2 regions of the Microbacterium sp. NPDC058342 genome follow, and region 2 is predicted to be linked to the other one. Evidence: predicted binding sites of a transcription regulator. Region 2 holds the regulator's gene; the other holds the start of a gene.
The links. The regulator LexA, encoded in region 2, represses DNA repair genes until DNA is damaged. The targets are predictions, from matches to a motif close to TCGAACANNTGTTCGA.
Positions count from the first base shown of each region.

Region 1 (14,612 bases), on a different contig from region 2:
GTGCGGACCTCGTAGGAGCGCCGGCGCCCATCGGCATCGATCGCGGCCGTGGAGGGCGCGATGATCGTCGGTTCGGAGGAGAGAGAAGACATGATCCTGCCATTCTACGATCCGCGGAGCGGGGCGGCTCAGCGCGGCACCGCCCCGCCGCCGTCAGTCCGAATCGACGAACCGCACGCCGCTTCTGCCGCTGCCGACCTCGCCCAGTGCGGTACGTGCCGCGTTCATGGCGACGGAGCCTGCGTACCCGCGTCGGGCGAGCTGGCCGAGCAGGCGTCGCAGCGCGGTGTCCGGCTCCAGACGGCTCATCCCGGATGCCTTGCTGCGGGCGAACTCGAGAGCGCGCTCCGCGTCGTCGTCGGGCAGTTCCTCCAACGCCTCATCGATGATGTCGCGGGGAATGCCGCGCTGCGACAGTGCCCGTGACAGCGCCACTCGCCCCTGGCCTTTGCGCTCGACGCCCGAGGTCACCAGCAGTGACGCCAGTGTCCGGTCATCGAGATAGCCCCGGGTCTGGAACTCGTCGAGGATCACCTCGATCGCCTCGCGATCGACGTGATTGTCGCGCAGGACCGTTCGGGCCTCGGAGACCGAGAGCTGCTTGGCCCGCAGCCGGCGGACCAGGCTCTCCTCACCACGCCGGCGCACCTCGTCGGCGTCCGGCTCGGCGTCGCCGCCGTCACTCGGACTCTCGTCGGCCGCGAACGCGTCGTGTCGCCTCGGACCGTCGGCCAGCACCGAACGCCAGAGGCCCTCGTCACCGGTGTGACGCGGCACCGCTCCCACCGGATCATCCTGCGATCCGGTCCCGCGCGCGCCGAAGAGGGGGATGACGGGGGCGAGGTGCTCCTCGCCCCCTGTCGGACGCGTCATGATCAGGCCGGACGACGCTCAGCGAGCTCGTCGGTCGGCGTCTCGGCGACCGCCTTCACACCGATGCCCAGCTTCTGCTTGATCTGGTTCTCGATGGCGATGGCGATGTCGTCGTTCTTGAGCAGGAAGTTGCGGGCGTTCTCCTTGCCCTGGCCGAGCTGGTCACCGTCGTAGGTGTACCAGGACCCGGACTTCTTCACGATGCCGTGCTCCACGCCGAAATCGATCAGGCTGCCCTCACGGGAGATGCCGACGCCGTACAGGATGTCGAACTCGGCCTGCTTGAAGGGCGGCGCCATCTTGTTCTTGACGACCTTGACGCGGGTGCGGTTTCCGACCGCCTCGGCACCGTCCTTCAGCGTCTCGATCCGGCGGATGTCGAGGCGCACCGACGCGTAGAACTTCAGCGCCTTACCTCCGGCAGTGGTCTCCGGCGAGCCGAAGAAGACGCCGATCTTCTCGCGCAGCTGGTTGATGAAGATGGCCGTGGTCTTGGTCTGGTTCAGTCCACCGGTCAGCTTTCGCAGCGCCTGCGACATGAGGCGAGCCTGCAGGCCGACGTGCGAATCGCCCATCTCGCCCTTGATCTCGGCCTCGGGAACCAGGGCAGCGACGGAGTCGATGACCACCAGATCGATCGCGCCGGAGCGGATCAGCATGTCGGCGATCTCCAGAGCCTGCTCGCCGGTGTCGGGCTGCGACACCAGCAGCTGATCGATGTCGACGCCGAGCTTGCGGGCGTACTCGGGGTCGAGTGCATGCTCGGCGTCGATGAACGCGGCGATGCCGCCCGCTCGCTGAGCGTTGGCGATGGCGTGCAGCGTGAGAGTGGTCTTACCGGAGGACTCGGGTCCGTAGATCTCGATAATGCGTCCGCGCGGAAGCCCTCCGATGCCGAGTGCGCTGTCCAGCGCGATCGATCCCGTCGAGATCACTTCGACGGGGGCGCGCTCATCGCTGCCCAGTCGCATGATCGAGCCCTTGCCGAACTGGCGCTCGATGTGCGCGAGTGCGGAATCCAGTGCCTTCTCGCGGTCGTCGGTTGATGGCATGACGTGCTCCTCTGTCTCTCGAAATGCTGCCGCCTGTAGGCTGTCGCGGCCCCTCCGGGATGGAGGAACTCTGCGACAAGGCGCATGGCCGGTGCCACATCCATCACCGTAGAGGCGGCCACCGACATCGCATTCGGAGAACCACGTTCTGTGGAGAGGGATCGCACCACGACCACTTGTGCAGAACGATACGCGCTCATCGAACACATCTTCGACGACACGCCGGGCGCGGGGTCGCCAGATTCGATCAGCTGCGGCGCGGCTCCATGCGTCCGACGCCGTAGCGGCGCTCGGCGGGCACGTCGACCTCATCGCACAGCGCCAGCCAGATCTCACGCGGGGCCACGCCGGCGTCCAGCGCATCGCTCGCGGTGCGCCCGAGCGCGCCGAGAACGAGATCCTGAGTCAACGACGTCGCCCGACCGCCGAACTCGTCTTCGACGGCGCGGAGGAACTCGCTTCGTCTCATATGCGCGTCGCGACGCTCAGTGCAGAGAGAGCTCGGGCTCGACCGAGGCGACCAGGTCGTCTGGCACCACGTCGGGGAAGCCGGTCAGCCCCTCGAGGACGGAGATGCGGTCGCCGACCTCGCGCATGATCGTGGAGATGGGGACGTCGAGTGCGTCGGCGACCGAGGCGAGGATCTCGCTGGACGCCTCCTTCTGCCCGCGCTCCACCTCACTGAGGTATCCGAGGGCGACGGATGCCTTGCTCGCGACCTGTCGGAGCGTGCGACCCTTCTGCAGGCGGAAGTCCCGCAGCACATCGCCGATCTCCTGTCTGACAAGGATCATCGGAACCCCCTCTCCTCGGTGCCACCCGGAGTCCCGTCCGAGTGGATCGCCAGTCTAACCCGACCGGGTGACGCTGAATCTACTGTTTCTCTCTGTGCTTCCGTTGTGAGATCTGTTGCGGTGGTCGTTCTGGTGTGTCGATTCTTGAGCACATCCCTATCAACCTTCGTGCTGGGCACGCTATTCCCGCACGGCCGAGAGAGCCAACGAGATCGCCGCGTCACGCGCCTGCATGCGGATCTCGTCACGCGATCCCGTCAGGATCAGGGCAGCGGAGCGCAGCCCGCGGGGAGTGCACACGCCGACGTGCACGGTGCCGACCGGCTGGCCGTCGGGTGAATCGGGTCCGGCGATCCCGGTCGTCGAGATGCCCACGTCGGCCGGGCGCCCGTCGACGGCGAGGGTCCGGCGCACGCCGTCGGCCATCTGCCTCGCGACCTCCGCATGAACGGGCCCGTGCTCCGCGAGTAGGTCGCCGTCCACACCCAGCAGGGCCTGTTTCAGCGGGGTCGCGTAGGCGACGACCGCGCCCAGGAGCACGGCGGAGGCGCCTGGCACCGTCACGATCTCCGCTGTCACCGCTCCCCCGGTGAGAGACTCTGCGACGCCGAGCGTCCAGCCGCGTTCCCGCGCGGCGGCGACCAATCGCTCTGCGTCGGTCACGCCGCGCTCCTGCGCCCCCGCACCTGCGCGACGACGTAGTCGATGCCGCTGGCGACCGTGAGCGCGAGCGCGAGGATCATCAGCACGAGCGTCGTGACCGTCCACGCCGTCATCCCGATCCAGACGTGCAGGGGAAGCAGCGCCCAGCCGAGGGCCACGGCCTGCACCACGGTCTTGATCTTGCCCATCCATGCGGCGGCCACGACCTGCTCGTGCACGATCGTGAAGCGGTGGATGGTGATGCCCCACTCCCTCAGCAGGATGATGACCACGATCCACCACGGAACCTCGCCCAGGATCGCGAGTCCGAGGAACCCCGCGCCGGTGAGCAGCTTGTCGGCGATCGGGTCCCACAGCTTGCCGAAGTCGCTGACGATGTCATATCGACGTGCGAGAAAGCCGTCGACCCAGTCGGTGGAGATCGCGAACACGAACAGCACGCCCGCGACCCAGCGCATGGCGAGGTCGGTCGCGCCCGCCGGCCCGGCGATCAGGAGCAGGACGAAGAAGACGATGGCCAGCGGGATGCGGGCGACCGTGATCGCGTTGGGCAGCTGCCTCGGAATCGCCATCAGTCGCGTCCCGTCAGGCCCCAGGCGTCCTCGTCGCCGTCGTCCTCGCTCTCGACGACGGGAAGGTCCTCGAACTGCTTCTCGACCGGGTCGTGCGCGTACCTGTCGGACTCCGCCGGTGCGGCCGCGGCCGGCTGGGCGGCCGGCGCGTCGTCACCGCGCAGCTTGGCCAGCACCGCAGGCAGCTGCTCGTTCGTGACGAGCACGTCGCGTGCTTTGGAACCTTCGGACGGGCCGACGATCTCGCGGGATTCGAGCAGGTCCATCAGGCGCCCCGCCTTGGCGAAGCCGACGCGCAGCTTGCGCTGCAGCATCGACGTCGAGCCGAACTGCGACGAGACGATCAGCTCGGCGGCCGCGAGCAGAAGCTCGAGGTCGTCGCCGATGTCCTCGTCGACCTCCTTCTTGCGCGCCTCGGCCGACTCCTGCACATCCGGCCGGTATTCCGGCCGGGCCTGCTGGGTCACGTGCTTCACGACCGACGCGATCTCGCTCTCGTCGACCCACGCGCCCTGAAGTCGGAACGGCTTGGACGAGCCCATCGGCGAGAACAGCGCGTCACCCTGCCCGATGAGCTTGTCGGCACCCGGTGCATCGAGGATCACGCGACTGTCGGTGACGCTCGTCACGGCGAACGCCAGACGCGATGGCACGTTGGCCTTGATGAGTCCGGTGACCACGTCGACGCTGGGGCGCTGGGTGGCGAGCACGAGGTGGATGCCCGAGGCACGAGCGAGCTGGGTGATGCGCACGATCGAGTCCTCGACATCGCGCGGGGCGACCATCATGAGGTCGGCGAGCTCGTCGACGACCACCAGGAGGTACGGATACGGCTTGAGCACCCGCTCGCTGCCGGCGGGCACCTCCACCTCGCCGGCGCGGACGGCACGGTTGAAATCGTCGATGTGACGGAAGCCGAACGACGCGAGGTCGTCGTACCGCATGTCCATCTCCTTCACCACCCACTGCAGCGCCTCGGCGGCCTTCTTCGGGTTCGTGATGATGGGGGTGATCAGGTGCGGCACGCCGGCATAGCTGGTCAGTTCCACGCGCTTGGGGTCGATGAGCACCATCCGCACGTCGGCGGGTCGGGCCCTCATCAGCAGGCTCGTGATCATGGAGTTCACGAAGCTCGACTTGCCCGAGCCGGTGGACCCGGCCACCAGCAGGTGCGGCATCTTGGCGAGGTTGGCGACGACGATGTTGCCGCCGACGTCCTTGCCGACGCCGATCGTGAGCGGGTGCGTGCTCTTCTGCGCCGCGGACGAGCGCAGGACGTCACCGAGGGCGACCGTCTCCTTGTCGACGTTCGGGATCTCGATGCCGATCGCGCTCTTGCCGGGGATGGGCGAGAGGATGCGCACGTCGTTGGAGGCCACCGCATACGCGAAGTTGTTGCTCAGCTGCAGGATCTTCTCGACCTTGACGCCGTGCCCGACCTCGACCTCGTACTGCGTGACCGTCGGGCCGCGCGAGAAGCCGGTGACCTTCGCGTCGACCTTGAACTGCTCGAGCACACTGGTGATCTGCTCGATCGTGCGATCCGTCGCATCCGAGCGGACCACGGGCGGCGGACCCGATTTGAGCACGCCGGGCGAGGGCAGGATGTAGGGCGCCGCGGGCGGCTGGGGCCCACTTGCTCCCGGGCCCGCGGTGCCGAAGCCGTCCAGGCCCGGAAGCTCACCGGTCGAGCCCTCGTCGTCGAGGAGCGCGGTGGTGTTCTGCTCGTCGAGCAGTCCCGTGAGGGCGCTGACATCGGTGAGGACCTCGGTGGCGGCGTCATAGGGCTGGTCGTCGACGATGACCGCCTGCTCGTACGCCGACTTCTTGCCCGGCTCCTCCAGCAGCGCCGTGAGCGCCTGCGAGTCGACGCCGTCGTCGGGGTCCTCCTCACGGCCGGTCTTGTTGCGGCGCCACCAGGGCAGCGCGTCGTCCTTCTCGTCGGCGTCCTGCGGGGACTCGTCCGCCGCCGCCTCCCGCACAGGCCGTTCGGCGCCGAACATCCACGCGTACAGGTCGCCGAGCCGCTCGCCGATGCGGTTGGGCGGGGTCTTGGTGAGGATCAGGATGCTGAGAGCTGCCAGCAGGCCCAGCACGATGTAGGCGACGACCGGCGTGAGGAAGGCCAGCGGTTCGCCGAGCATCCATCCGAAAAGGCCGCCCGCGGCGCTCAGCTCGGGCATCCCGTCCCGGGGCTGGGGTCGCGAGAGCACACCGAACTTGTCCACCGCTCCGGATGCGACGTGGCAGAAGCCGGCCATCGCGAGCGTGAAGAACCCGAACCCGATCCCGATGCGTCCGTTGTCGTGCACGGAGGCCGGATGGCGGAACAGCCATCCCGCCAGCAGGAGCAGGAGCACGGGCAGCACGAACGCCACGCGCCCGATCAGAAGACCCCAGGTGTAGGCGCTGATCATCTGCGCGACCTGCTCGCCGATGAAGAACCACTCCACCACGGCGCCGGCGCAGGCGAGCAGCACCAGCAGGAACGGGAAGCCGTCGCGTCGCTGGTCCTTCTCGAGCGCCTCGGGGCCGAACGCCCGGAACAGCCCACCGACCCCGTGCGCGAGGCCCAGCCACATCCGCGCGATCACCGGGGGCTTGTCGGCTTCGTCGACGTACTTCTTCGGCGCGGGCGCGGCCTTCGCGCTCGACCTCGGAGCCGTCTGCCGCTTCGGACGCGACGAGGGCGCGTCAGACGCGCGCTCAGACTTCGTGGTACTCCTGGCCATGCCCTCCACGGTACGGCCGTCGACCGACATCCGGCCGTAGTGACGCGGGTTTCCGCGGGATCACACCCGAATCGGCTATGCCTCGATGACGAGAGGAACGATCATGGGGCGGCGACGCAGCTTCTGGTTGACCCAGCGGCCGATCGTGCGGCGCACGATCTGCGAGAGCGCATGGTTGTCGCGCACTCCGTTGCCGGCGGCCTCCTTGAGTGCCGCGACGATCTTCGGCGCGACGTCGTCGAACACGCGATCGTCCTCCGCGACGCCGCGGGCATGGATCTCCGGGCCGGAGATGATGCGGCCGGTGGCGGAGTCGACGACCACGATGACGGAGACGAAGCCCTCTTCTCCGAGGATGCGGCGATCCTTCAGGTCGGCATCAGTGATCCCGCCCACCGTCGAGCCGTCGACGTAGACGAAGCCGATGTCGAGCTGGCCCGCGACCGCGGCCTCGCCGTCGCGAAGGTCGATCACCGTGCCGTTGGATGCGATCAGCGTGCGCTCCGGATCGATTCCGGTGTCCTGGGCGAGCTTGGCGTTCGCCATCAGGTGACGGTACTCCCCGTGCACGGGGAGGACGTTCTTCGGCTTGAGGATGTTGTAGCAGTAGATCAGCTCGCCCGCTGCGGCGTGCCCGGAGACATGCACGCGCGCATTGGCCTTGTGCACGACGTTGGCGCCGAGCTTGGTCAGCCCGTCGATCACGCGGTACACCGCGTTCTCGTTGCCCGGGATCAGGCTCGAGGCGAGGATGACCGTGTCGCCCTCCCCGGGCTCGATGGCATGGTCGAGGTTGGCCATACGGCTCAGCACGGCCATCGGCTCGCCCTGCGAGCCGGTGGACATGTACACGATCCTGTCGTCGGGCAGGTCACGCGCCTTCTTGTAGTCGATCAGGACGTTCTCGGGGACGTTCAGATAGCCCAGCTGCTCGGCGATCGTCATGTTCCGCACCATGCTGCGGCCCAGGAAGGCGACCCGTCGTCCGTGTGCGTGCGCGGCATCGATCACCTGCTGCACCCGGTGCACATGGCTGGAGAAGCTGGCCACGATCACGCGTCGCGGCGCCTTGCCGATCACCTGGTCGAGCACGGGGCCGATCGAGCGCTCGGTCGGCGTGAACCCCGGCACGTCGGCATTGGTGGAGTCCACGAGAAAGAGGTCGACGCCCTCCTCGCCCAGGCGCGCGAAGGCGCGAAGATCGGTGATGCGGCCGTCCAGCGGAAGCTGGTCCATCTTGAAGTCGCCGGTGGCGAGCACCAGGCCCGCCGGCGTGCGGATGGCGACGGCGAGGGCATCCGGGATGGAATGGTTGACCGCGATGAACTCGAGGTCGAACGGGCCCACCCTCTCCTGCTGCCCCTCCTTCACCGTGAGCGTGAAGGGCCTGATGCGGTGCTCCTTGAGTTTCGCCTCGACGAGCGCGAGCGTGAGGCCCGACCCGATCAGCGGGATGTCGCCCTTCAGCCGGAGCAGGTAGGGCACCGCCCCGATGTGGTCTTCGTGCCCGTGGGTGAGCACGATCCCGACGATGTCGTCGAGGCGGTCCTTGATCGGCTCGAAGTCGGGCAGGATCAGATCGACGCCCGGCTGGTGCTCCTCGGGGAAGAGCACGCCGCAGTCGACGACGAGGATCTTGCCGTCGAACTCGAAGATGGTCATATTGCGACCGACCTCGCCGAGACCGCCGAGCGGTGTCACGCGGAGCGTGCCCGATGCGAGCGGTCCGGGGGCGGCGATGGGGATGGACATGGCGTCTCCTCAGTCGGACACGGCGTGCCCGTTCGTTGCAGTTTCAGCGCGCGACGGCGCTCATCGTGTGGTGCCGTGCACCTTAGGCAGTGCACCGCCGGCTGCGGCGTTGCGGTCGGGTCGGAAGTTCGAGAAATCGGCGCCGGGGACGTCCGAGACGAGAGCGAGCTCGTCCTCGATGATCGCGGCCTCCCACTCCTCCGGCCCGACGAGCGGCAGCCGCACGCGCGGGCTGCCGATCCGGCCGAGGCCGTGCAGGATGTACTTGGCCGAGACGGTTCCCGGCACGTGGGTCATCACCGCGCGCACGAGAGGCTCCAGGCGCTGGTGCTCGGCGGTGGCGGTTCTCAGGTCCCCCCGGTTCACGGCGTCCACGATCGTGCGGTACGGCGCGGAGGTGATGTTCGCCGTGACGCCGATCATGCCCGTCGCCCCGATCGCCAGGTGCGGCAGCACGTTCGAGTCGTCGCCGGAGAAGTACATCAGGTCGGTCTGATTCAGCACCCGGCTGACCTCGGAGAAGTCGCCCTTGGCATCCTTCACCGCGAGGATGTTGGGGTGCTTGCCGAGACGGAGGATCGTCTCGTACCTGATCGGCACGCCGGTGCGGCCGGGGATGTCGTAGAGGATGACCGGCAGGTCGGTGGCGTCCGCGACGAGGCGGAAGTGCGTCAGGATGCCGGCCTGGGTGGGCTTGTTGTAGTACGGCGTGACGATCATGATGCCGTCCGCGCCGGCCTTCTCGCTCGCCTTGTACAGCTCGATGGCGTGGGCGGTCTCGTTCGACCCTCCGCCCGTGATGATCTTCGCGCGTCCGGCGGAGACGTCTTTGCCGACCTCGACGAGTCGGAGCTTCTCGTCGTCCGTCAGCGTCGACGTCTCACCTGTGGTGCCGGTGACGACGATGCCATCGGCGCCGTCGCTGATGACGCGGTCCATGTGCTTCTCGACGGCGGGCCAGTCCACTTCACCGTCGGCGGTCATGGGGGTGACCAGCGCGACGAGAACCTGTCCGAAGGGATTGTCCGAGTGCGTCATGCACTCAGGTTATCGCGTCGGCCCGGCATCCATGTCGACGCGGGGACGGCGCGACGCCGCTCAGACCCGGCCCCGTCTGGCGACGGATGAGGTCAGCGAGCTCGGCAGCAGACGCGACAGCGCGACGATGACCTTGTACCGGAGCGAAGGTATCGAGACCGACCGACCCCGCGCGGCGTCGCGAAGCCCCTCGCGCACGACGTCGCGGGCGTCGAGCCACATGATCCCGGGCACACCCTCCTGCCCTGCAGGCAGACCCATCCTGGCGTGGAAGCTCGTGTGGGTGAAGCCGGGGCACACGGCCGTGACCGTGACGCCGTCGCGAGCGTATTCGGCGTTCGCCCACCGGCTGAAGCCGATCAGCCAGGCTTTGCACGCCGAGTAGGTCGATCGCGAGATGAAGCCGGCGACGGACGCCACGTTCACGATGCGACCGCCGCGTCCGCGCATCGCGCCCAGTGCGGCGTGCATGAGCCGCATGGACGCCTCGACGTGCACACGCAGGTGGCGCACCTCGTCATCGATGTCGTTATCGGCGAAGTGCAGGGGCAGGCCGAAGCCGGCGTTGTTGACCAGCAGGTCGATCGGGTCGTCGCGGTCGGAGACCCGCTTCGCGACCCTGCTCACATCGGCCTCGACGGCGAGATCGGCGACGATCACCTCCACCGCCACCCCGTGCGCATCGCGCAGCTGGGCGGCGAGTTCCTCGAGCGCATCGGCGGTGCGCGCCACCAGGACGAGATCGGCACGACGCGCGGCGAGCTGACGGGCGAACTCGGCGCCCAGCCCGGCGCTGGCTCCCGTGATCAGGGCGGTGGGCATCAGCGCTCGTATCCCAGGAAGCGGTAGCGGATGCCGGTGCGCGAGGTCTGCCATTCACCCTCGTCGACCAGCCTCCAGCCGCCCCTCGGCGGGGCGAAGGCGTCGCCGTCGACCTGCAGGTCGAGCTCGGTGACCTCCAGACGATCGGCCTGGCCGATCACCTGCCGGAAGATGTCCGAGCCGCCGATGATCCAGACGCGGTCCCTGCCGCGCACGGCCTCGGCGATGTCCGCCGCGCGACGCGCGCCCGCGGCGCTCCAGTCCTGCTGCCGGGTGATGACGATGTTCTCGCGGCCGGACAGGGGCTTGAACCTCTCGGGCAGCGAATCCCAGGTGCGCCGGCCCATGATCACGGGCGCGCCCAGCGTCACCTCCTTGAAGTGGGCGAGGTCCTCGGGCACATGCCAGGGCATGGTGCCGGACGCGCCGATCACGCCGTCGTGCGCCTCGGCCCAGACGAGGCCGACCCAGGTCATACCGCGACCGCCCCTCGGATGGCCGGGTGATGCCGGTAGCCCTCGATCGCGAAGTCCTCGTAGTCGTAGTCGAAGATCGACTCGGGAGTGCGCACTATGCGCAGAGTCGGATGCGGGTACGGATCGCGGGTGAGCTGCTCGCGGACCTGATCCACGTGATTGTCGTAGATATGGCAGTCGCCACCGGTCCAGACGAACTCGCCGGGCTCAAGACCGGTCTGCTGGGCGACCATCATCGTCAGCAGCGCGTACGAGGCGATGTTGAACGGCACGCCGAGGAAGAGGTCGGCGCTGCGCTGGTAGAGCTGGCACGACAGCCGTCCGTCCGCGACGTAGAACTGGAACAGTGCGTGGCAGGGCGCCAGTGCCATGTGCGGGATGTCGGCCGGGTTCCACGCCGAGACGATCAGGCGCCGGGAGTCGGGATCCGCACGGATCCCGTCGATCACCTGCGTGAGCTGGTCGATGCTCTCACCGCCCGGCGTCGGCCACGATCTCCACTGCACGCCGTACACCGGGCCCAGCTCGCCGTCGCCGTCGGCCCATTCGTCCCAGATCGTCACGCCGTTCTCCTGCAGCCAGCGCACATTCGATTCGCCCCGCAGGAACCAGAGCAGCTCGTAGGCGATCGACTTGAAGTGGACGCGCTTGGTGGTCACGAGCGGGAACGACTCCGCCAGGTCGAAGCGGATCTGGCGGCCGAACACGCTGGTGGTCCCGGTGCCGGTGCGGTCGTCCTTGTGCGTCCCATGCTCGAGCACGTCGCGGAGCAGGTCTTCGTATGGCGTGGGAACGGCGGCGCTCATGCCTGCAAGGATACCGGCGGGCAGGACATCCCGGGGTGCGTCATCGGGCGTCACATCCCCGCCCGCCCGCCGGCTCCCGATCTATCGTTGTGGCGTGCCGCTCGCCTCCGCGCTGATCTCGGTGGCGGCCCTCGTAGGGGTCGCCGTTCTCGTCGGCGTGCTCTGGCGAGTCCGGGACGGACGGCGCCGGCACGGCACCGGCGCCCTCGACCTCGCTGAGCTCGGCGTCCGCCCGGGCCGGGTAGCGCTGGTGCAGTTCACCACCGAGACCTGCGCACGGTGCCCTCAGGTGCGGCGGATGCTGCAGGGCCTGGCATCCGCGCTCGCTGCCGTCGACCTCGTCGAGGTCGACCTGACCCACCGCCCGGATCTCGCCCGGCGCCACCACGTGCTCAGCACGCCGACCACCTTCCTCGTCGATGCGGACGCGACCCTGTTCGCCCGCTTCAACGGCGTGCCGCGCCGGGTCGACGTGGAGGCGGCGCTGAGCGACCTTCCCGCCCTCCAGGAGACACCATGACCCCGCCCGCAACCGGCATCGACCCGCGTGCACCGCGATTCGCCGCCTGGATCACATCCGCGCTGCTGCTCGCGGCCACCTTCCTGGGCCTGACCGGTCTGGGCAGCGGCACGATCACGGCGGCCTTCGTCCTCACCGCCGTGATCGCCGTGCTCTTCCTGTGGTCCGTGCTCTCTCCCGCCACCGCGCCGTGGGGTCTGCTCTTCCGGCGCGTCGTGCGGCCCCGTCTCGCTCCTCCTGCCGATCTTGAGGATCCGCGTCCGCCGCGCTTCGCCCAGGGTGTCGGCCTGCTGGTGGTCGGCGCCGGACTCGTGCTGCATCTGGCCGGCGTCGCGCCGGCTCTGCCGATCGCCACGGCCACCGCGTTCCTCGCCGCGTTCCTCAACGCCGCGTTCGGCTTCTGCCTGGGGTGCCAGCTGTACCTTCTGCTGCAGCGCGCCGGCATTCTCGGGCGCGGTCCGCGCGCCGTCTGAACCGGTACCGCACCGGCGCGCGCATCGGTAGGCTTGCGGAGCGACGCGACCCCGCGGCGCCACCACGAGATGCGACCCCCTGGAGGAGTCATGCCCGTCACCAGCGAAGCCGCCGCCACCTGGACCGGATCCTTGATGGAGGGATCGGGAACCGTCGGGTTCTCCTCCTCCGGCCTGGGCACGTTCCCCCTCGACTGGAAGGCGCGCGCCGAGGGCTCGGATACGACGACCACGCCCGAGGAGCTCATCGCCGCCGCGCACGCGTCCTGCTTCAGCATGGCGCTCTCGCACGCGCTGAGCGAGAACGGCACCCCGCCAGAACGTGTGAACACGTCGGCGTCCGTGACCTTCAAGCCCGGCACCGGCATCACCGGCAGCCACCTGAACGTCAACGCGACCGTCCCCGGTATCACCGCGGAGAAGTTCCAGGAGATCGCCGAGGGCGCCAAGTCCGGCTGCCCGGTGTCGCAGGCACTGGCGGGCATCGAGATCACGCTCGAAGCCAGCCTGGCCTGACCGCACGAGCACAGCGCCAGGACGTCAGGGACGGATGCGAGCGAGGCGGATGGCCTCGCGGATGCTCCCCCTGGCGTCCTTGCGGCGTCCGGCCGCATCCTGCACGACACCCAGCCGGTAACGGGCGCGCCAGTCCCCGTCATCGTCCTGCGCGGCGGCGGTGTACCGGGCGACCAACGGCTCGACGTCCTCCCGTCGCAGCCTGCCGCTCGGCGTCAGCTCCGCCGGCGCCTCCGGCATCCCGCCCTCGCCGTCCAGGACGCGCCCCAGGCGGTCCGCCGCGAATCCGAAGACCAGTTCGCGCACGAGAGCCCAGGCTCCGATCGGGGCGATGACGATCAGCGCCACTCCCATGCCGATCGACACCGGCGAGCCGACCTGGAAGAACATCACCGCGAGCCGTGCCGCCACGGCGATGTACAGGAAGAGCGCGGCGCCCATCACGGCGACGCCGATGCGCGAGCTCATGCCCGCAGTCCGATCCCGATGTCGATGATGTTCTCCAGCCCCACGACGATCCCCCGCGCGTCACGCGCGAACGGCAGGGCCAGGCGGATGCCCGGAGCATACGCCGCCGCGGAATCGATCGTGTCGTGCACGATCGAGAGCGACTCCCCCGCCCCGGAGAGGATCGCCTCCTGACGGGCGATGACGCCGGGGCGCCGGAGGGAGTGCACGGGGATGCCCCCGACCTGCTGGCCCCGGGCGCGCTGGTCGACGTGCGGCGCCCGGAAGGGACCCTGCTGCTCGCGGGCCTCGGCCATCAGCTCTGCGGTGCGCACGGCGGTGCCGCTGGGTGAGTCGATCTTCGTGTCGCGATGCGACTCGACGATCTCGGCGAACGGGAAGAACGGTGCGGCCGCGGCCGCGAGGGCGGTGCCCAGGGCCGAGCCCAGCGAGAAGTTCGGGATGAAGACGACCCCGCTCTGCGCCGATGTCGCCAGCGGGCGCACCAGCGAGATGCGCTCCTGCGACCAGCCGGAGGTGCCGACGAGGATGCCGATGCCGCGCTCGAGCGCGGCTCGCACCACGTCGATGCTTACGGCGGGCGTGGAGGCGTCGACGATCAGGTCGGCGCCGTCGAGCTCGTCAAGCTCGCTCGACGAGCCGAGCACGTTGCGCACCGCGAAGCCGTCCAGTTCGTCGATCACCTCGTGGATGATGCGGCCGAGTTTTCCTGATCCGCCGACGAGGGCAACCTGAGTCGTCATGATCCCAGTCTAGATTCGCGCCGGAGCGGCCCCCGCCGCGTGACGGCGCCGCCGTCGGCCATCAGACCGACGCGCCCTCCGGCAGGCCGGTGCGCAGCTCCATCGGCAGATGCCCGAGGTCGTTGTGGCTGAGCAGCGTCCACGGGCGACCCTGCTTCTGGGCGATCACGCTCAGACCGCAGTGCGCCTGGTTCAGCGTCATCCAGCGCCAGTCCGGCGCGCCCAGGACCTCGCGTACGAACCAGGAGATCACGAAGTTGTGGGTGATGAGGACCTCGTGCACGTCGCCGTTGCGACGTCGGAGGAACTCCC
Region 1 is NZ_JBHXID010000001.1:1,372,234-1,386,845, reverse strand. It holds gene miaB (tRNA (N6-isopentenyl adenosine(37)-C2)-methylthiotransferase MiaB) at 1-92, opposite strand, end outside; gene ACFWHT_RS06285 (regulatory protein RecX) at 154-873, opposite strand; gene recA (recombinase RecA) at 876-1,925, opposite strand; gene ACFWHT_RS06275 (DUF3046 domain-containing protein) at 2,173-2,394, opposite strand; gene ACFWHT_RS06270 (helix-turn-helix domain-containing protein) at 2,411-2,719, opposite strand; gene ACFWHT_RS06265 (CinA family protein) at 2,900-3,382, opposite strand; gene pgsA (CDP-diacylglycerol--glycerol-3-phosphate 3-phosphatidyltransferase) at 3,379-3,954, opposite strand; gene ACFWHT_RS06255 (DNA translocase FtsK) at 3,954-6,686, opposite strand; gene ACFWHT_RS06250 (ribonuclease J) at 6,762-8,438, opposite strand; gene dapA (4-hydroxy-tetrahydrodipicolinate synthase) at 8,499-9,476, opposite strand; gene ACFWHT_RS06240 (SDR family NAD(P)-dependent oxidoreductase) at 9,537-10,298, opposite strand; gene ACFWHT_RS06235 (dihydrofolate reductase) at 10,298-10,774, opposite strand; gene ACFWHT_RS06230 (thymidylate synthase) at 10,771-11,580, opposite strand; gene ACFWHT_RS06225 (TlpA family protein disulfide reductase) at 11,675-12,100, shown strand; gene ACFWHT_RS06220 (DUF4395 domain-containing protein) at 12,097-12,573, shown strand; gene ACFWHT_RS06215 (OsmC family peroxiredoxin) at 12,664-13,089, shown strand; gene ACFWHT_RS06210 (hypothetical protein) at 13,114-13,557, opposite strand; gene dapB (4-hydroxy-tetrahydrodipicolinate reductase) at 13,554-14,300, opposite strand; gene ACFWHT_RS06200 (histidine phosphatase family protein) at 14,362-14,612, opposite strand, start outside.
Region 1: the regulator LexA is predicted to act here: its motif matches at 2,125-2,140, upstream of recA (recombinase RecA).

Region 2 (14,612 bases):
CCAGGTCATGCGTGAAGGAGAGCGCGACGAACCCGAGGCCCATCAGCAGCAGGGCGGGCATCCCCGCCCAGATGCGGCCGAAGCGGTCCATCACCTGCCCGCTCGCATAGAACAGTGCGAAGTCGATCGCGCCGGAGACGCCCACGATCAGGGCGATCGTCGTGGCATCCAGACCGAGCGAGACTCCCCACAGCGGCAGCACCACCTGACGCGCCGAGCGCACCGCCGAGAGGCAGGCCGCCGAGATGCCCAGTCTCGAGAGCACCCCCCGGTACGCCCACATCGTTCGCAGCACACCGCGCTGATCCGCGACGGGGATCGATCCGGTCACGACCTCGCCGGTGTCCTCCGCCACCGCTGCGCCCGTGGGCTTGAGCAGCGCCGGACTGCTGCGCTCCGGATCCGGTCCGAGCAGCACCAGCACCACGAGCACCGCCACGCACGCCAGCATGAACCAGACGGTGGCCAGCTCCGCACCCGTCACGCGGATGAGGGCCGCCGCGACGAATGGACCCACGAAGACGCCCAGACGGAAGCATCCGCCCAGCAGCGACAGCGCTCGGGCGCGGAACCTCGTCGGAACGCGCGTGGTCATGAACGCGTGCCGAGCCAGTCCGAACGCGGCCGCGCAGAAGCCGAGCAGGAACACCGCCGCCGTGAACAGCGGCAGCGAGGTCGCCAGCAGCATCCCGGAGCCGGCGACCATCGCGGCGAGGCCGGCATAGACCATCGTGAACCGCTCGCCGATCTTCGACACCAGCCGGCCCGAGGGGATGTTGCCGCACAGCTGGCCGACCACCAGGGCCGACGCCACCAGCGCCGCCATCGGCACGTCGGCTCCGAGCCCGGTCGCGAGCACGGGGATCAGCGGCAGCACGGCGCCCTCGCCGACCGCGAACAGCACGGTCGGCAGATAGACCATCGGCCCGAACCGCTTCAGAACACTTCCCGCACTGTCGCTCACACGCCCACGCTATCCGCTCCGTCGCGCCGCAGAACGGCCGACATCCCCGTGGCGCTCGGAACAGCGGCGCGGCGCGATAGGCTGAACTGCCATGTTCGAACTCGATCTCTCCGCCGACATCCAGGCCCTGCGACACACCTTCGGCGACATCCGCGAGGTCGTCGACGTCAACTCCCTGCGCCACGACATCGCGCGCCTCAGCGAGGAAGCCGGGGTGCCAGACCTCTGGGACGACCCCGAGAAGGCGCAGAAGGTCACCAGCGCGCTCAGCCACAAGCAGGCCGACCTCAAGCGCGTCACCGACGTCGAGCGCAGGCTCGACGATCTGGAGGTCCTCGTCGAGCTCGCCAACGAGATGCAGGACGACGACTCCGCCGACGAGGCGCGCAAGGAGCTCGCCTCTCTCACCGAGACGGTCAACCAGCTCGAGGTGCAGACCCTCCTCGACGGAGAGTACGACGAGCGCAACGCCATCATCACCATCCGCTCCGGTGCCGGCGGCGACGACGCCACCGACTTCGCCGAGATGCTCATGCGCATGTACCTGCGCTGGGCCGAGCAGCACGGCTACCCCGTCAAGGTCATGGACACCTCCTACGCCGAGGGTGCGGGCATCAAGTCCGCGACCTTCGAGATCACCGCGCCCTACGCGTTCGGCACGCTCTCGGTCGAAGCCGGCACGCACCGACTCGCCCGGATCAGCCCGTTCGGCTCGGCCGACAAGCGGCAGACCTCCTTCGCCGCGGTCGAGGTCATCCCGCTCATGGAGGAGGCGACCGAGGTCGACATCCCCGAGGGCGACATCCGCGTCGACGTGTTCCGCTCCTCCGGTCCGGGCGGGCAGTCGGTCAACACCACCGACTCCGCCGTGCGCCTCACGCACCTGCCGACCGGCATCGTCGTGTCGATGCAGAACGAGAAGTCGCAGATCCAGAACCGTGCCGCAGCCATGCGCGTGCTGCAGACCCGCCTGCTGCTGCTGCAGAAGGAGGAGGAGGCCGCGAAGAAGAAGGAACTCGCCGGCAACATCACCGCGAGCTGGGGCGACCAGATGCGCTCCTACTTCCTCTACGGTCAGCAGCTGGTCAAGGATCTGCGCACCGGTCACGAGTCCGGCAACCCCGCGAGCGTGTTCGACGGCGACCTCGACGACTTCATCTCGGCGGGCATCCGCTGGCGCAAGCGCAAGGACGAGGACTGATCCTCTCCACCGCACGAAGGAGGGTCCGGGAGCGATGCTCCCGGACCCACCATAGTCGTCCGCGCACGAGGTGCGTCAGCGAGCGCACTCCGCGATGGCCTCCTGGGTGACCTGCTGAGCCTGCGCGGCGTCGGCACCGAAGATGTCGGTGCCGCTCGCGATGGTGAGCAGGTTCACGTCGCTGAGGTCGGAGTCGTAGAAGTACTCGCCGATGCACAGCGCCACGTCGGGGTCGTCGTAGTCGGAGATGCCGTTGTCGTGCATCACCACGATGAAGCCGTCAGCGATCGCCTGCGGCTCGGGACGGATGTCTGCCGTCGTGGGGAAGCCGCTGGGCAGGCTGTCGATTGTCTGCTGGGTGATGAGCAGGGCGATCGAGGCCAGCAGCGTGAAGATGGCGACGATTCCGCCGACGAAAGCCAGGGCGGCGCCGACGATGCCGGGCCACTTCGCCGTGCCGGCCTTGAACAGCGAGATGATCGAGATCACGAAGCCCGCGAACAGGATCACCATGCCGATGACGATGACCGCCGGGTGCACGGGGATGCACGCCAGGATCGTGCCGAGCACGGCCAGGCCCAGCCCGATGAAGCCCAGGACGGGCAGCCGCTTCGGGCCGGCGGGTGTACTGCCCGGGTACGGCGTCGCGCCGTACGCGGGAGCGCCGTAGGCCGGCGCGTTCCCGTAGGCCGGCGCACCACCGTAGGCCGGCGCACTCCCGTACGCGTTCGCCGAACCGTCGGCCGCCGGGGCGGTGTAGCCGGGGGCGGTGTAGCCCGGCGTCGCACCGTACTCCGGTGCTGCGCCGTAGGGAGCGGATGCCTCAGGAGCGGGTGCCTCGGCAGGCGCCCCGGCGACAGGCTCGGATGCGGAGCCCGGAAGGTCTTCGCGACGCACCGTCGCGTCGGGGTCCGCGTCCGCCGGCGGGGCGGCCGCAGCCGGCGTCTCGCCGCTCCCCGGGGCGAAGTGCTCGGTCCACTGCGCGCCGTCCCACCAGCGCTGCCTCCCTGAACCGTCGTCGTACCATCCAGCCGGAATGCTCATCGCACCCTCCTCCTCGTGCGGGTCTCGCGTGCGATGGACGCGGATATCCCCGTGCGGCGCCGAACGCGCCCCCTCTGCATACGTGTATAGCAGGAGCGGGTGACGCGCACGCACTCCTGAGCGCGGCACGCGCCGGGTGGGAGTGTCGCTGGTCGCCGATCGGGTGGCCGCGCTTAGGCTCGAATGGCCATGATCCGGTTCGAGAACGTCACCAAACGCTATCGCGGCACGAAACGGCCAGCCCTCTCCGACGTCGACTTCAACGTCGAGGCGGGGGAGTTCGTGTTCCTCGTCGGAGCCTCCGGCTCCGGCAAGTCCAGCTGCCTGCGACTCATCCTCCGCGAGGACGTGCCCACCACGGGCCGTGTCGCCGTGCTCGGACGCGATCTGCGTTCGCTGGCCAATCGCAAGGTCCCGTACTTCCGGCGCCACATCGGCTCGGTCTTCCAGGACTTCCGCCTGCTCGCCTCCAAGACCGTCTACCAGAACGTCGCGTTCTCGCTGCAGGTGATCGGCTCCTCGCGCGGGTTCATCCAGCAGGCGGTGCCCGAGGCGCTCGCACTGGTGGGGCTGGACGGAAAGGCCAAGCGGATGCCGCACGAGCTCTCCGGTGGAGAGCAGCAGCGGGTCGCGATCGCGCGCGCCATCGTGAACCGCCCGAAGGTGCTGCTCGCCGACGAGCCCACCGGAAACCTCGACCCCGCGACATCCGTCGACATCATGCGGCTGCTCGCGCGCATCAACGCCGGCGGCACCACGGTGGTCATGGCCACGCACGAGGCCGGATTCGTCGATCAGATGCAGCGCCGCGTCATCGAGCTCAAGGAGGGCCTGATGGTGCGCGACGAGGTGGGCGGCGGATACGGCGACACCTCCGGCATCCCGCGCCTGCAGCCCGAGACGGTGCCTGGCGCGGCCGCGGCCGCGGCCCTCACCGCCGTTCAGGAGGTGCAGCGGCAGACGGCGGACGTGCCCGTCGCAGAAGCGGATGCCCCGCAGCAGGCTGCCGCGCCGGTCGACACGCCACCGGAGGAGCCGGCGTCGACCGTCGGACCGCGCACCAACCCCATCGTCATCCCGGAGGTGCAGGTCGACGAGCTGGGCATGGCCGATCGCCTCGGTCTGTCCGGTGACGACGAAGAGGAAGTGGGGCCGACCTCGTGAACTTCGGACTCATCGTCGGCGAGGCGCTGCTGGGCCTGCGTCGCAACCTCTCCATGGTCATCTCGGTCGTGCTCGTCACGTTCGTGTCTCTCACCTTCGTCGGCGCCGCGATCCTCATGCAGACGCAGATCAGCACCATGCGCGCCTACTGGGGCGAGAAGGCCGAGGTGACGGTCTACATGTGCTCTCCGCTCTCCACCGCGCCGACCTGCGTCGGCGGCGAAGCCACCGAGGAACAGATCGCCGAGGTCGAGCAGGCGCTCGAGGGCGACGCGCTGGCACCGCTGATCAGCGAGGTGCGCTTCCAGACCAAGGAGGAGGCGTTCCAGGACATCGTCGCGCAGCTCGGCGAGGAGCAGGCGGGCGTGATCGGAGTGGACAACACCTCGGTCGACTTCCGCATCACCATGAAGGACCCTCAGCAGTCCGAGGTGATCTCCGAGGCGTTCGGCGGGCAGGCGGGCGTCGACGCCGTGAAGGACCAGCGCAAGCTGCTCGATCCGCTGTTCTCCGCGCTCACGGTCGCGACGTACATCGCGGTCGGCGTGGCCGCGCTGATGCTCATCGCGGCCGTCCTGCTGATCGCGACGACCATCCGGCTCTCGGCGTACGCGCGGCGCAAGGAGATCGGCATCATGCGTCTGGTCGGTGCGTCGAACAGTTCGATTCAGACACCGTTCGTGCTCGAGGGCGTCTTCGCCGCGTTCCTCGGCTCGGTTCTCGCGAGTGCGGCGGTGCTCGCCGGCGTGCACTTCGGCGTCGAGGGGTATCTCGCGGAGCGCGTGCCGTTCATGCGGCCCCTGGTGGGAATGCAGGACGCCGCGTTCGTCGTGCCCGTGCTCATCGGGATCGGCGTGCTGCTCTCGGCGCTGTCCGCCGGCTTCGCGATCCGCCGCTGGCTGCGCACCTGATCGGCCGGTCGAACCGGATAGACTGATGGGCTGTCCCATCGTCAGGAGAAGAACATGCCCAGGGAACGCGGTGAGAAGGTCGTCGCGACCAACCGTCGCGCGCGTCACGACTACAACCTCGAGAAGTCGTATGAGGCTGGCCTCGTGCTCACCGGCACCGAGGTCAAGTCGCTGCGCCAGGGGCGTGCCAACCTCAGTGACGGCTACGCCTACATCAAGGGCGGTGAGGCGTTCCTCGACGCCGTGCACATCCCGGAGTACTCCCAGGGCCACTGGACCAACCACTCCGCCAAGCGCATCCGCAAGCTGCTGCTGCACCGTGACGAGATCCACAAGCTCGAGCACGCCGTCTCCGCCGGTGGGTACACGCTGATCCCGCTGCGGCTGTACTTCTCCGACGGGCGCGCCAAGGTCGAGATCGCGCTCGCGAAGGGCAAGCGCGAGTACGACAAGCGCCAGACGCTCCGAGAGCGTCAGGACACTCGCGAGGCCGAGCGCGCCATGCGGTTGCGCAACCGCGTGGGGGAGTAGCTCAGCCCCGCGGTTCGAAGCCGAAGGTCCGTGCGAGGAACGCCAGCTCGGTCTCCAGGGACGAGATGATGGTCTCGGCGCGGCGGAAGCCATGCCCCTCGCCCGGGTACAGCACGTATTCGTGCTGTACGCCGCGGGCCGTCAGGGCGTCGCGGATCGCCTCGGCCTGGGAAGGCGGCACGACCCGGTCGTCCTCGCCCTGCTCCAGCAGCACCGGGACATCGATCCGGTCGGGGTGCGAGAGCGGGGACCGTTTGAGGTACACGTCCTCCGCCTCGGGCAGGGGTCCCACGAGCCCGTCGAGATAGCGCGCCTCGAAGTCGTGCGTCTCAGCCGCCAGCATCCGCAGATCGGCGACGCCGTAGCGCGAGATGCCGGCGGCGAACGCGCCGCCGCGCACCAGCGCGCACAGCACCGTCCACCCACCGGCGGATCCGCCCCGGATCGCGATCCGGTCCGGGTCGGCGAGGCCGGCGTCTGCGAGCCCGCGCGCCGCGGCGATCACATCGTCGACGTCGGCGATGCCCCACCGGCCGTCCAGTCGCTCGCGGTACTCGCGCCCGTAGCCGGTCGACCCACCGTAGTTCACGTCGAGCACGCCGATGCCGCGGCTGGTCCAGTACGCGTAGGCGGTGGATGCCGCACCCGAGACGTGGGAGGTCGGTCCGCCGTGCACCATGACGATGTAGGGCGGCAGCTCGCCCTCGCCCGCCTCGGCGTCCGGGTGGGTGGGCGGGTAGTCGAACGCGTGCACGGGCCCGTGCAGGCCGTCGAACGTGACGGGCCTGGCGAGGGGGATCCAGTCGGCGTCGACAGGGGCACCGCCGCGCACGGCCGTGACCTCGCCGGAAGCCGAGTCGACGAGCCAGAGCCCCTTGTCGACATCCGCGCCGCTGCCCGAGATCAGCACGCGCGTCCCGGCGGCGTCGTCGACGCTCGCATCGCCGGTGACGGGCACCGCGAGCGGGTGCGCTTGGCCGGTGGCCGGGTCGATGAGCACGATCTCGTCGGCGCCGTTCGTGCGCACCGCCACGATCCGTCCGTTCTCGAGCATCCGGTACCACCGGTTTCCGAGCACCCACAGCCCGCCGCCGGTATCGGCGTCGGCGGGCGCGACGTCCTCGACCGACACCGTCTCCGCGCCGGACAGGTGCAGGCGTCGCAGGTTCCACCGCCCGCTCGTGTCGTCGAGGTGCAGCAGCTCGTCATCGGATGCCCAGTGCGGCTGCAGCGCCGTGCGGGCGCCGGCGTCCACGATCCGCTCCGGGCCGGCGACGAGCAGGTGGGCGCGCTGCCACGGCATCGCACCGACAGGCCATTCCACGAACGCGACCCGCTCTCCGTCGGGGGAGAGTGCGGGATGCGCGAAGAAGCCAGGGCCCTGAGCGTGCACGCGCAGGGCGCGCTCGTCGTCCGCCGCCGAGCCATCCCGCGGGATCTCCACGATGGCGCGCAGGTGCGGCTCCGCGCGCAGGTCCTCGCGCACCGCGAACAGCCGGCCCTGCTGCAGTGACAGGCCGCCGAAGGCGGCGCCCTCCGCGGTCAGCGGCCGCGGCTCGCCGTCCCGCGGCATGCAGTGCACCCGCTGGTCGGTCGCGTTCACGAAGAACAGCGTGCCCTCGGCATCCGCCGTCCACGCTCCGCCTCCGTACTCGTGCACGCGGGAGCGCGCGTTCCAGGGCTCGGGCAGGATCTCGGCACCCGTGGAGCTGCGCACCGTCACCCGGCCGCCCTGGTCCGGCACGGACTCGCCCCACCAGATCTCCTCGCCGACGAAGCACGCTCCGTCGATGCGGGCGGGCGCCCGGGACACCTCCGCGGCAGAGAGGGGCGAGGGCCAGGAACCGTACGGCGCGATCATGCTGCGAGCCTATCGAGCGTCCACTCGACACACGGCGTCACACAGTGTGCGCCCGGCCCTGAGCGCGTTCTACCGTGCTGAGACACCACCCGTGCGCCCGTCAGTGAGGAGAAGACATGAGCCAGGTGCCCTTCTCCTTCGAGCTCTACCCGCCCCGCTCGGCCGAGAGCACCCGCGCGCTGCACGACACCATCGACCGGCTCGCCGCTGCGGGGCCGGATTTCCTCTCCGTGACGTACGGCGCCGGCGGATCCACAGGCGGACGCTCTCTCGACGTGCTGCGCTACATCCGAAACCGCACGGCCGTGGAGCCGTTGGCGCATCTCACCTGCGTGGGCAACACCTACGCGGGGGCTGCACGGCTGATCCGGGAGTTCCTCGATGCGGGCATCCTCAGCTTCCTCGCCCTGCGCGGCGACCCGCCCGCGGGGCACGACGAGGCCGAGCCCTTCCTCGGCGATCTGGAGAGCTCCGCGCAGCTCGTCCAGCTGATCGACCGCGTCCAGGCGGAGCGCGCCCCCTACGAGGAGTCTCCGGTGCCCGGCAATCCGGGAGCCGTGCGGGTGGCCCCTCGGCGCAAGGTGAGCATCGCCGTCGCGGCGTTCCCCAACGGACATCCCCGCTCCGCCTACAGCAGCCAGCACGTCGACGCCCTGCTGGCCAAGGAGGCCGCCGGGGCGACTCTCGCGATCACCCAGCTCTTCTTCCACCCCGACCACTATCTGGCCTTCGTCGAACGGGCGCGGCGGGCGGGTGTGACCATCCCCATCCTTCCCGGCATCATGCCCATCACCTCGCCCGCGCGTCTGGCGCGCGTCCTCGAGCTCACCGGCGAGGAGCTTCCGGGCGAGCTCTCGATCGCGCTCGAGGTCGAGCCGACCGTCGAGGGCCGCCGGCGGATCGGCGTCGAATGGGCGGCCGGGCTCGCGCGAGACGTCGTCGCGGGCGGCGCTCCCGGCGTCCACCTCTACGCGTTCAATCAGCACGAGACCGTGCTGGACGTGCTCGCTCAGGCCGGCCTCGTGCCCGAACCGCAGCTCTCCCGCCCATCGAAAGGAACCTCATGACCGCTTTCCCCGCCGGGACGATCCTCGGCTATCCCCGGATCGGACGCCGCCGCGAGCTGAAGAGGGCCGTCGAGGCGTTCTGGGCCGGTCGCATCGACGAGAACGCGCTCGAGACGGCCGCCGCAGAGCTGCGTGCGGAGAACAGGGAGCGGCTCGCCGGTCTCGGGCTCGGACGCGATGACTCGTCGATCCCCGAGTCGTTCTCGTTCTACGACCAGGTGCTCGACGCGGCCGTCACGGTCGGTGCGATCCCGTCGCGCTTCGAGGACCTCCGCGAGGCGGACGGCACGATCGGGCTTCCCGCCTACTTCACGATCGCGCGAGGCGAGGGGGATCGCGCGCCACTGGAGATGACCAAGTGGTTCGATTCCAACTACCACTACCTCGTGCCCGAGATCGGGCCGGAGACGGTCTTCTCCCTCTCCAGCCATCGCCTCGCCCGCGAGGTGGGAGAGGCTGCGGCGGCGGGGCTGCGCACCCGGCCCGTCATCGTCGGGCCGGTGACACTGCTGGCCCTGGCGAAGGCGTCGGATGCCGCGCCGGAGGGCTTCGATCCGCTGTCGCGTCTCGACGACCTCGTGGCCGTCTACGTCGAGCTGCTCGCGTCCCTCAAGGCGGCGGGAGCCGACTGGGTGCAGCTCGACGAGCCGGCGCTGGTCAGCGAGTCGCTGCCCGCCTCCACCGTGCGCCTGGCGGACGCCGCACGTCGCGCACTGGCGGTCCTGGGCGGCGCGACCGAGCGCCCGGCGATCTTCGTCGCTGCTCCGTACGCGGATCTCGGCGAGGCGCTGCCGGCACTGGCCGCCGCGCCGATCGAGGCGATCGGCATCGACCTGGTGCGCGGCGCACTGCCCGCAGAACTGCCCGAACTGGGAGAGAAGACCCTGGTCGGCGGCGTCGTCGACGGACACAACATCTGGCGCGGCGATCTCGCCGGGGCCTTCGCCGAGCTGGAGGCGCTGCGCGACCTCGGCGCTCCGGCGGTCGCGGCGTCCACCTCGACGTCGCTGCTGCACGTGCCGCACGACGTCGACGACGAGGCGAAGCTGGATCGGCGCCTCGTGTCGTGGCTGGCCTTCGCCGACCAGAAGGTGGGTCAGGTCGTGACCCTGGCCCGCGGACTCGGCGAGGGCCGCGCGGGGATAGCCGCCGAGCTGGATGCCGCGACGGCGGCGCTGGACGACCGCCGCGATGCGCCCGGCGTCCGCGACGGCGCGGTGCGGGAGCGCCGGCTCGTCGAGCAGGACTTCTCGCGTGCCCCCTACCCGCAGCGCGAGAGCGCGCAGCAGGCGCTGAGCCTTCCCGCGCTGCCGCTGACGACCATCGGCTCCTTCCCGCAGACCGGAGACATCCGCCGGGCACGTGCGCAGTTCACCCGAGGCGAGCTTCCGCAGGACGACTACGAGAGCTTCCTGCGGGCCGAGATCGACCGCGTCGTCTCGCTGCAGGAGGACCTCGGGCTCGACGTGCTGGTGCATGGCGAGGCCGAGCGCAACGACATGGTGCAGTACTTCGCCGAGCACCTCGACGGCTTCGCCGTGACCGAGCACGGCTGGGTGCAGTCGTACGGATCGCGTGCGACGCGGCCCTCGATCCTGTGGGGCGACGTGTCGCGGCCGGCGCCGATCACGGTCTCGTGGGCGGAGTACGCGCAGTCGCTGAGCGTCAAGCCGGTGAAGGGGATGCTCACCGGGCCCGTCACGATCCTGGCGTGGTCGTTCGTCCGCGACGATCAGCCGCTCGCCGACACGGCGAACCAGGTGGCGCTGGCGCTGCGCGACGAGATCTCCGATCTGGAGCGGGCGGGGATCGCGATCATCCAGGTCGACGAGCCGGCGCTGCGCGAACTGCTGCCGCTCAAAGCGGCCGACCAGGCCGCCTATCTGGACTGGTCGGTGCGCGCCTTCCGGCTGGCGACCGGAGGCGCGGCGGCCGCCACGCAGGTGCACACCCATCTCTGTTACTCGGAGTTCGGTGTGATCATCGACGCGATCCGCGCGCTGGACGCCGATGTCACCTCCATCGAGGCGGCGCGCAGCCGTATGGAGGTCGTCGCGGACATCGCCGCTCAGGGCTTCGATCACGGTATCGGCCCGGGCGTGTACGACATCCACTCCCCGCGCGTGCCGAGCGTGGCGGAGATCGAGTCGCTGCTGCGCCGCGCCGTGGCAGAGCTGCCGCTGCGTCAGCTGTGGGTGAACCCGGACTGCGGCCTGAAGACCCGCGGCTACGACGAGACGATCGCCTCACTGCAGAACATCGTCGAGGCCACGCACCGCGTCCGGCAGGATGTGAACGTCCCGGCCTGATCCGGAGGCGCCGGCTCCCGCCATGGCGTCCAGACCCCTCCGTGATCCAGCGACCCGGAGGGGTCTGGACGTTTCGAAGCCGTCCCGACGCGCTCAGACGGCGCGCAGCACCGCCACGACCTTGCCGAGGACGACCGCTTCGTCCCCGAGGATCGGCTCGAACGCCGAGTTGCGCGGGAGCAGCCAGGTGTGGCCGTCGCGACGGCGGAACGTCTTGACCGTCGCCTCGCCGTCGATCATCGCCGCGACGATCTCGCCGTTCTCGGCGTCGTGCTGCGTGCGCACCACGACCCAGTCGCCGTCGCAGATGGCCGCGTCGATCATCGACTCACCGCTCACCTTCAGCATGAACAGGTCGCCCTTGCCGACCAGCTGGCGGGGGAGCGGGAAGATCTCCTCGACCTGCTGATCCGCGGTGATGGGGATACCGGCGGCGATCTGACCGACCAGGGGCACGAGCGCGGCGTCGCCGACGGCCGGCGCGGTGTCGGCGGGGCTCTCGGTGCTCGTGCCCGGCAGGTCGATCAGCACCTCCATCGCGCGGGTCTTGCCCGGGTCGCGGCGCAGGTACCCGCTCAGCTCGAGCTGGCCGAGCTGATGCGTGACGCTGGAGAGCGACTTCAGTCCGACGGCGTCTCCGATCTCCCGCATGCTCGGCGGATAGCCGTGCCGGGCGATCGAGGTCTGGATGACCTCCAGGATGGCCATCTGCTTGGCGCTCAGGTTCTTTCGCCGACGGGTGCGCGGAGCATCGGATGCCGGGGTCTGGTCGTCGCTCATCGGTGCTCCTTCTGCCGTGCCGGCCCTGTCGTGAATCCGCGCCCTCGCGGACGTCCGATTCGAATGTCGGTGGCCCGTGGTGGGCTGTCCGTATCGAAACCGTATCCGAGTTTTCGCCGAGAACGGAAGATCTGTTCGAGCGTGTCGAGAACTTTCGGGCGTGGATTTCGAAGAGTTCTTGACAGATGTTCGAGTTCGAAGATACATTCGGAACGTAGCTTCGCATCCGGCGTCCCCGGCCGGATGCCGGATGCGAAAGCTGCACCAGTTCCGCCCCTCGCCTTTCGGCGGGCCGACCAGAGGAGCACCGCATGAGCACCATCAGCATCCCGACCCCCGCGCTTCTTCGCGTTCCGGCGGTTGCGGACGGCCGTTCGGCGCAGCGGACGCGTCTGCGCCTGACGGCGCGCGGTCGCCGGCTGCTGGTCGCGGTGGCGGCCGCTCCGCTCGTGGTCGGCATCGGCCTCTCGGTTCTCGCCGGCGGCTCGGCCCTGGCATCCGGCGACGAGGTGGCCGAGATCTCGTTCGAGACGGTGACCGTTCTGCCCGGCGATTCGCTCTGGTCGATCGCCACCGAGGTCGCCCCGGAAGTCGACCCGCGCGACGTGATCGACGACATCCAGCGTCTGAACAACCTCCGCAGCGGGTCGATCCAGGTGGGCGCCGAGATCGCGATCCCGGTGCAGTACTCGCGCTGACGCTGCGTCATGCGGGAAGGACCCGTACGCAGGCGCTCTACCATGGAGAAGGTGACCTCTCTCGACGAGCTTCCCCTCCGCGACGATCTGCGCGGGCTCACTCCGTATGGCGCGCCGCAGGCGCCTCTGCCGGTCGCGCTGAACGTGAACGAGAACACCCATCCGGTCCCGGATGCGGTGATCGGCGACATCCTCGACGACGTCGCCCTCGCACTCAGCGACGTCAACCGCTACCCCGATCGGGAGTTCACGGTTCTCCGTGAGGCGTTCGCCGAGTACCTCGGACACGGGCTGACGGCCGACTGGATCTGGGCGGGCAACGGCTCGAACGAGGTGCTGCAGCACATCCTGCAGGCCTTCGCGGGTCCCGGGCGCACCGTGTTCGGGTTCGCGCCCACCTACTCCATGTATCCGCTGCTGGCCCAGGGCACCGGGGCGACGTGGCTCACGGGAACGCGCGAGGACGACTACCGCATCAGCGCCGGGAGCGCGGCAGCGCAGGTGCGCGCCGCCGACCCGGACGTGGTGCTGCTCTGCTCGCCGAACAATCCGACCGGCACACCGCTCGGACTGGACGTCGTCGACGCCGTGTACGAGGCCGCTCGTGGCATCGTGATCGTCGATGAGGCGTACCACGAGTTCGCGCCGAAAGAGGCGCCCTCAGCGCTGTCGCTGCTGACCGGTCGTCCCCGGCTCGCCGTCTCCCGGACCATGAGCAAGGCGTTCGCCTTCGCCGGCGCACGTGTCGGGTACCTGGCGGCCGACCCCGCGTTCATCGACGCGCTGCGCCTCGTGCGTCTGCCGTACCACCTGAGCGCTCTCACCCAGGCGGCCGCGACCGCGGCGCTGCGCAACTCGTCGACCATGCTGAGGATGGTCGACGAGATCTCCGAGCAGCGCGACCGCATCTCGGCCACGCTCGAGGCGCTGGGCTACATCCCGCACCCGTCGTGGTCGAACTTCGTGCTGTTCGGCGGTGTCGACGATCCTCGCGCCGTCTGGCAGGCGCTCTACGACCGGGGGGTGCTCATCCGCGACATCGGCATCCCCGGCCACCTGCGTGTCACGGCCGGCACCGAGGCGGAGACCACGGCATTCCTGGAAGCACTCGCCTCGATAGGATCGGCTTCATGAACGAGCCCCGCACCACACAGGCCCCTCGAACGGCGCGGCGCACCCGCAGCACCTCCGAGTCGACGGTCGAGGTCGAGATCGATCTCGACGGCTCCGGGCGCGGCGACATCAGCACCTCGGTCCCGTTCTTCGATCACCTCCTCACGGCATTCGCGAAGCACTCGCTCACCGATCTCACGGTGCGGGCCACCGGTGACACGCACATCGACGCGCACCACACCGTGGAGGACGTGGCGATCGTGCTCGGCCAGGCCGTCCGCGAGGCGCTCGGCGACAAGGCGGGCATCGGTCGCTACGGCGACGCCCTGGTGCCGCTGGACGAGGCGCTCGCCCAGGCGGTCGTCGACATCTCCGGTCGTCCGTTCCTCGTGCACGAGGGCGAGCCCGCCGGCTTCGAGTTCCACCTCATCGGAGGGCACTTCACCGGTTCCCTGGTGCGGCACGTGTTCGAGGCGATCGCCTTCAACGCCGCGCTGACCGTGCACGTGCGAGTGCTCGGCGGGCGTGATCCGCACCACATAGCCGAGGCCGAGTTCAAGGCGTTCGCGCGCGCGTTCCGACAGGCGAAGGCGTCCGATCCGCTCGTCGAGGGCATCCCGTCGACGAAGGGCGCGCTGTGAGCCGAACGCCCCGTGTCGCGGTGTTCGACTACGAGTCGGGCAACGTCCACTCGGCGGTCAAGGCCCTGGCCGCCGCGGGAGCCGACGTCGAGCTCACCGGCGACCGCAGGGCGGCGCAGGAGGCGGACGGGCTGTTCGTCCCCGGCGTCGGTGCCTTCGCCGCCGTCACCGAGGCGCTGCGCGCCCACGGCGGCGACGAGATCATCGGCCGCCGGCTGGCGGGCGGGCGCCCCGTGCTCGGGATCTGCGTCGGGATGCAGGTGATGTTCGAACGCGGCGTCGAGCGCGGGCAGGACGTGGCGGGGCTGGGAGAGTGGCCGGGCACGGT
Region 2 is NZ_JBHXID010000003.1:214,197-228,808, forward strand. It holds gene ACFWHT_RS14830 (MFS transporter) at 1-922, opposite strand, end outside; gene prfB (peptide chain release factor 2) at 1,056-2,165, shown strand; gene ACFWHT_RS14840 (DUF2510 domain-containing protein) at 2,241-3,209, opposite strand; gene ftsE (cell division ATP-binding protein FtsE) at 3,399-4,373, shown strand; gene ftsX (permease-like cell division protein FtsX) at 4,370-5,284, shown strand; gene smpB (SsrA-binding protein SmpB) at 5,339-5,815, shown strand; gene ACFWHT_RS14860 (prolyl oligopeptidase family serine peptidase) at 5,817-7,676, opposite strand; gene ACFWHT_RS14865 (methylenetetrahydrofolate reductase) at 7,793-8,743, shown strand; gene metE (5-methyltetrahydropteroyltriglutamate--homocysteine S-methyltransferase) at 8,740-11,052, shown strand; gene lexA (transcriptional repressor LexA) at 11,146-11,832, opposite strand; gene ACFWHT_RS14880 (LysM peptidoglycan-binding domain-containing protein) at 12,144-12,530, shown strand; gene ACFWHT_RS14885 (histidinol-phosphate transaminase) at 12,573-13,664, shown strand; gene hisB (imidazoleglycerol-phosphate dehydratase HisB) at 13,661-14,284, shown strand; gene hisH (imidazole glycerol phosphate synthase subunit HisH) at 14,281-14,612, shown strand, end outside.